One region of the Cupriavidus sp. genome, then DNA from elsewhere that is predicted to be linked to it. Evidence: riboswitches for the same ligand, from Rfam matches in the RefSeq annotation. Region 1 holds a riboswitch; the other holds the start of a gene.

The links. Region 1 has a riboswitch for glycine ahead of gcvT (glycine cleavage system aminomethyltransferase GcvT). Riboswitches for the same ligand answer to the same signal wherever they lie in the genome.
Region 2: linked by a shared signal. The riboswitch ahead of ACO550_RS09470 (D-amino acid dehydrogenase) and the one ahead of gcvT (glycine cleavage system aminomethyltransferase GcvT) in region 1 are both predicted to bind glycine.

Annotation. Positions count from the first base shown of each region.
Region 1 covers NZ_DBHKYV010000012.1:118,279-121,662, reverse strand. Annotated here, with positions in the region: gene gcvP (aminomethyl-transferring glycine dehydrogenase) at 1-30, opposite strand, end outside; gene gcvH (glycine cleavage system protein GcvH) at 108-488, opposite strand; gene gcvT (glycine cleavage system aminomethyltransferase GcvT) at 597-1,724, opposite strand; glycine riboswitch at 1,808-1,927, opposite strand; glycine riboswitch at 1,949-2,036, opposite strand; gene ACO550_RS17040 (YMGG-like glycine zipper-containing protein) at 2,121-2,345, opposite strand; gene ACO550_RS17035 (UvrD-helicase domain-containing protein) at 2,629-3,384, shown strand, end outside.
Region 2 covers NZ_DBHKYV010000004.1:209,493-212,876, forward strand. Annotated here, with positions in the region: gene ACO550_RS09460 (GGDEF domain-containing protein) at 1-257, shown strand, start outside; tRNA gene ACO550_RS09465 (tRNA-Leu) at 356-442, shown strand; gene ACO550_RS09470 (D-amino acid dehydrogenase) at 577-1,905, opposite strand; glycine riboswitch at 1,916-2,038, opposite strand; glycine riboswitch at 2,039-2,138, opposite strand; gene ACO550_RS09475 (amidohydrolase) at 2,169-3,380, opposite strand.

The DNA.
Region 1 (3,384 bases):
GGCAGCGTTCATGGGAAGCGGGGCGTTCATGGCAAGGAATCTCGTGGGGCACGCGGCGGCAGGTGGTCAGCCTGGCCGCCGCGCGCGGCATCAAACAGTCAGCGCAATCAGGCGCCGACGCTGGCCTTGTAGGCGTCGACGTTCATCAGGCCGTTCACATCGTCGCCGTTGGCCGGCTTGAGCTTGAACAGCCATGCATCGAATGCGTTGGCGTTGACCGATTCCGGCGCAGCCGAGGCGGCGTCGTTGACGGCGATCACTTCGCCGGCTACCGGCGCGTAGATGTCGGAAGCCGCCTTGACGGACTCCACCACGGCCAGCGCGTCGCCAGCGCCGACCGACTTGCCCACTTCAGGCAGTTCCAGGAATACGATGTCGCCCAGCGCGTCCTGCGCGTGGTCGGTGATGCCGATCGTCAGCGTGCCGTCGGATTCGACGCGCACCCATTCGTGCGACTCGGTGTACTTCAGGTCAGCGGGGAAATTCATGAGGTTCTCCGGGATACAGTGTGTTTCTTGTTTCAAGCACCCGCCGCAGCATGTGGGCTCGAGCGGACGGGTGAAAGGGCGACCGTTGTTGTGAAGCCGGGCGATGCCTCAGCTCACGAGTGCCTTGCCATTGCGCACAAACGGCAGTTTAACCACAGTCGCGGTCAGTTTGCGGTCGCGAATCTCGACCTGGACGTCGGTACCGGGCGTGATCTCGCGGGGCAGGCTGGCAAAAGCGATCGACAGTTGCAGCGACGGGCTGAACGTGCCGCTGGTGATCTCGCCGTCGCCGGCTGCGGTAATGACCTTCTGGTGCGCGCGCAGCACGCCACCCTTGTCGCGCAGGATCAGGCCCGCGAAAGTCTTGCGTTGTCCGTCTTGCTGCAATGCGGCCTTGCCGACGAAATCGCGCTCGCTTTGCAGGTCCACGGTCCAGGACAGGCCCGCGTCGAGCGGCGAGGTGTGAATATCCATGTCCTGGCCATACAGGTTCATGCCGGCTTCCAGGCGCAGCGTGTCGCGTGCGCCCAGGCCGGCAGGGCGTACGCCCGCGGCGGACAGCTTTTCCCAGATCCCGGCGACGTTCTCGGCGGGCACCACCAGCTCGAAACCGTCTTCACCGGTATAGCCGGTACGCGCCACCATCAGTTCGCCCATGCCGGGGTCCTGCACGACGAGCGCATTGAACGGCTTCAGCGCCTCGGCGGGCTGGGTGGACGGGAACGCCTGATAGACCTTGGCGCGCGCATTCGGGCCTTGCACGGCCACGATGGCCAGCTTGCCGGCGCCGGCCGGCGCCACATCGCCGCGGCGCGGGGTGATGGTCACGCCGCTGCCGGTGGCGGCATTGCGCGTCACGATCCATTCGAGATCGCCGACGGCCGTGCTGGCATTCACCACCAGGCGGAAATGGTCCTCGGCAAAGAAGTAGACGATCAGGTCGTCGATCACGCCGCCTTTTTCATCGAGCATGCACGAATACAGTGCCTTGCCCGGTGTTTGCAGCTTGTCCACATTGTTGGCCAGCAGGCCGCGCAGGAAAGCACGTGTGTTGGCGCCATGAAGGTCCACCACGCACATGTGCGAGACGTCGAACATGCCGGCATCGGCGCGCACGGCATTGTGTTCCTCGATCTGCGAGCCGTAGTTGACCGGCATGTCCCAGCCGCCGAAGTCGACCATACGGGCGCCGAGGGCGCGGTGGATAGCGTTGAGGGGCGTGGCCTGGAGCGTCATGGGTATCCTCGGATCGAAAACGAAAAAAGGGTCATCCGCCGCAACGCTCGGCCGCACCAATGTGCAACCAATCCGCTGCGGCGGATGACCCCTCTGTCCTCGATACCTGAGAGATTACAAAGCTTGCGCTTCGTGCGCCCCTTCGGTGGACATGCTCACCCTGCATTCAGCAGCGGCGGATGTCGCTCTCCAGAGTGCGGCATGCATTGTGTGCATGTTGCATGCCGATCCGGTCGGTCCATGGTGCCTGAGAGTTTTTGGGTAGTTCCCCTTCGGCGGCGCAATGACTGCGCGCTCTCCCGGCCGGATGCGCGAGAATGTACGGGACCGGTCTGCCTTTGTCAAACGCGGGCAGCCGGTCTCGCCCCCGGCATTGATCACCGGACCCCCGGCCGGCTAGCGGCGGTCCTTCGTCACCACGTTACCGACCACGCCACCCACGGCCGCACCGCCCAGCGTACCCAGCGCGCTACCGTCGGTCAGTACGGCGCCGCCCAGCGCACCCGCACCCGCGCCGATTGCCGTATTCCGTTGTTTCGGGGTCATGTCGGCGCAACCGGCAAAGGTCACCAGCGTCACGCCGATCAGCGCCACTTTTGAAAGCGTGCGAACTGTTTTCATGATGGGCTCCTTGAGGTCATCGATGTCATCGTTTCCGATGTGTTGAAGTTGTCTCCCGTGACGGTGGCGCAGCGCGCCTGAACCGGGCGGTCGTGATCGATAAGAGGCAAGCTCCATGCCCCGGGTGCGGTCGCTTTACGATTGTTACCGTCGTGAAACGCCTGCTGTCGGACACCGCCGGACAAGCCTGCCGCGGGCTTGAGCGCGTGTTAACATCGACGCCTTTCGCGACACGCCTGCCGCGTGCGCTTTTCGCCCTCTCGCCGGTTTCATTCCCTGCCTCATGACCCACGGACTCAACGCCGCGCAATCCGAAGCCGTCCGCTACCTGGACGGCCCCTGCCTTGTGCTGGCGGGCGCCGGCTCCGGCAAGACGCGCGTGATCACGCAGAAAATTGCCCACCTGATCGAGGACAAGGGGTTCGAGCCACGTCACATTGCGGCGGTGACCTTCACCAACAAGGCGGCCAAGGAAATGCAGGAGCGCATTGGCAAGCTCATGGAGGGCAAGACCACGCGCGAAGGGAAGCGCATTCCACTCAAGCAGCTGACCGTTTGTACGTTTCACTCGCTCGGCGTGCAAATCTTGCGCATGGAAGCCGAGCATGTCGGGTTGAAGCCGCAGTTCTCGATCATGGATTCGGACGACTGCTTCGGTCTGGTGCAGGAGCAACTGGGCACCACCGACAAGAAGCTGATCCGCAGTGTGCAGGGCACCATCTCGCTGTGGAAGAACGGCATGGTCGATCCCGAGACGGCGCTCGCGCAGGCGGCCAACGCCGATGAGCACCAGGCGGCCATGGTGTATCGCAACTACGTGGCCACGCTGCATGCCTACCAGGCGGTGGATTTCGACGACCTGATCCGCCTGCCCGCCGAACTGTTCGCGCGCGATGAAGCGGTGCGACTGAAATGGCAGAACCGGCTGCGCTATTTCCTGGTCGACGAATACCAGGACACCAACGCCTGCCAGTATCAACTGCTGAAGCTGTTGGCAGGCGGCTCGCATTTGCGCGCACCGGCGTTCACCGCGGTGGGT
Region 2 (3,384 bases), on a different contig from region 1:
TGCTGCCGGATTCCAGCATCGAGGAAACGCGCAATATCGCGCGTGCCATGGTGGCAGCGGTACGGGAGCTTGGCATTTCCCACCATGGCACGCCGGTGCAGCCCTTCGTCACGATCAGCGTGGGCGCGGTATGCGCGGTGCCGGAAGCGCCGCGCCTTGAGCCATTGCTGCACCGCGCGGACAGTGCGATGTACCGTGCCAAACGTGCCGGCCGCAACCGCTACGTGCTCGACGGCAGCGTGTATCTTGGGGTTTGAATAGCTGATCCGCAGTTGCTGCAAGAAAGGGCTTGCAAATTCCCAAAGCTTCTGTAGAATTCGCGGCTCGCGTCGCAGCAGTAATGCAGCGAAACGAAGCCCAGATGGCGGAATTGGTAGACGCACTAGGTTCAGGTCCTAGCGGTGGCAACACTGTGGAGGTTCGAGTCCTCTTCTGGGCACCAATTCGAAAGCCCCGCTCAACGAGCGGGGCTTTTTCATTTATAAGGCCCAGAAAGGGCAGTTCAGCGCGGTCGGTTATTGATGCGCTGGCCCTCTCCCGCGAGCGGGAGAGGGGCGGGGGAGAGGGCAGGGCGCGTCAAGCTGCCCCAGCCCTCACTCCTTGCGCACCACCACCAACCACCACGCGCCCATCCTCCTGCGCCGCCGACTGCCGCACGACATCCCCGACCATCTCCGCCGTAACGGCCGACAGCGTCCAGCCCAGATGCCCATGCCCGGTGTTGTAGAACACGTTTGCCGCATGGCCACGTCCTACGCGCGGCATCATGTTTGGCATCATGGGACGCAGCCCTGCCCAGGGCACTACGTTGCGCGTGCTCACGCCGGGGAAGCATGCGTGCACCCAGTCGATCAGCGGACGAATCCGGTCCGCGCGAATATCGCGATTGATGCCGTTGAATTCGGCCGTGCCGGCCACGCGGAAGCGGTCCACACCCAGGCGGCTGGTCACGAGCTTGGTTTCATCGTCGAGCAGGCTCACCACGGGCGCGCTGGCCTGGCTTTCGGCGTCGTTCAGGTTCACGGTGATCGAGTAGCCCTTGACGGGATAGATGTTCACGCGATCGCCCAGTTGCTGTGCGAAGGTGCGACTGGCCACGCCCGCACAGACCACCACGCCATCGAACTCGTGTGAGGCGGGCAGGCCGTCTTCCGCGGACACGACCGTGGCGCGGCGGCCCGTCGTCGATACCGAGCGCACATCCTGGTTGTAAAGCGTCTGCACTTCCAGGCGACGGATCGCAACTGCCAGGCCGTTGGTGAATTTGTGGATGTCGCCCGTCGAGTCGCTCTCGGTGAAGTAGCCACCGTAGTACTGCCCGGCCAGCGTCGGCTCGATCGCACGCATCTCGTCGGGCGTGACCGCGCGGCGTTCCAGGCCGCCCTCGGCCAGCAGTTTCGACACGCTACCCGCATGATCGAAGCCGGCCTTGTTGCGATAGATATGCAGGATGCCGCGCCGCTTCAGATCGAAGTCGATGCCTTCGGCATCGGCCCACGCGAACAGGTGCTGCCGCGCGGCAATGGCCAGCCGTGCGGTTTCGACCGTGTTGGCGCGATAGTGCGGCATCGACGCGATGAACTCGGCAAACCAGCTCAGCTTGTGCCAGCTCGGACGCGGGTTGACCAGCAGCGGCGCATCGTTGCGCAGCATCCACTTGATGCCCTTGGCCAGCGTGGACCAGTGCGTCCAGACTTCGGCATTCGATGCCGACAATTGCCCGCCGTTGGCAAACGACGTTTCCATCGCCGCATAGCGATGGCGTTCGAACAGCGTGACGGAGAACCCGCGCTTGGCGAGAGCGTAAGCGGTCGTGACGCCGGTAATCCCGCCGCCAATCACTGCAATGGATTTCATGAGAAGGTCTTCCAGGACGTCATGGGATGGCAGTCCACGGCGCACCATGCGCTTCGCGGACGCCCCCTCTGTCCTTGACCTGAGAGATTCGCGCGCAGCGCGCAAGACCTGGCTTGCGCGTGCATCGCTTGCTCCTTCGGTACCGCCGGCTGACGTACAAGCCGGGGTTCTTCAGAGTGCACTGGCGATACCGGTCCTTTTGCCTGAGAGTTTCCGGGGCGGTTGCTCCTTCGGCGCCGCGCCTGCCGGGTGACAGACACGGGCTCTCCCGATATCGCGGGACACAACGGTGACAACTATGCCACAGATCTTCAGGCTGCGGCTACCAGGAATCGTTGCGCCAGCCGCACCCATGCCGCGGCACCCAGTGGCAGCACCTGGTCGTTGAAGTCATAGCCGGGGTTGTGCACCATGCACCCGCCGAACTCGCCCTCGCCATTGCCCAGGATCAGGTAGCAGCCGGGCACCGCATTGAGCATCCACGCAAAATCCTCGCTGCCGTTCAGGCCCTTCGGTGCCTGGGTCACGACCTGGTCGTCGCCAACCAGTTCCTTGCAGACGTCCGCGGCCAGCGCAGTCGGGACTTCGGCATTGACCATCGGCGGCGTCAGTTGCCGATAGTCGATCTGCGCGGTCACGCCATGGGCTTGTGCCGTCAGGCTCACGATATCGAAAATGCGTGCCTCCACCAGCGCGCGTGTTTCAGGCCGCGCGGCGCGGATATTGAGGCCGAGCTTCACTTCCTCGGGAATCACGTTGTGCGTGGCACCGGCATGGATAAAGCCGACCGAGACCACGGCCGTATCGTCGGGCGCCACATTACGCGCCACCACGGTCTGCAAGGCCGTGATGATGGCGGCAGACGCGGCAATCGGGTCCTTCGAGCGATGCGGCATCGCGCCGTGCCCGCCTACACCCCGGATGGTGATGTCGGCCACATCGGACGACAGGCTTACCGGACCCGTCAGCACGCGGAACGAACCGGCCGGCACACCGGGCATGTTGTGCAGCGCGTAGATGGCATCGCATGGAAAGCGCTCGAACAGGCCGTCCTCGATCATTGCGCGCGCACCGCACAGGTTCTCTTCGTCGGGCTGGAAAATTACGTTCAGCGTGCCGTCGAAGCTGCGCGAATCGGCAAGAGCCTTGGCCGCCGCCAGCAGGATTGCGGTATGGCCATCATGGCCGCACGCATGCATGCGGCCGTGCGTCTTGCTGGCATAGGGCAGGCCCGTGGCCTCGACGATTGGCAGCGCGTCCATGTCGGCGCGGATTCCGAGCCGGCGCGTGCCGTTGCCGACCTTGAGTTGCCCCACCACACCGCTCTTGCCGATACCGGTATGCACTTCGTAGCCCCAGCTTTCCAGCAAGGTGGCCACGAGCTTGCTGGTGGCACCAACTTCAAAGCCAAGCTCGGGCTGCGCATGGATCTGGCGGCGGATATTGACGAAGGTTTCGGTGTCGATGGCCGGCAGCAGGTGCGGCAGCAACTGGAACGGGGTAAGCGTGGATTCGCGGGTCATGTGG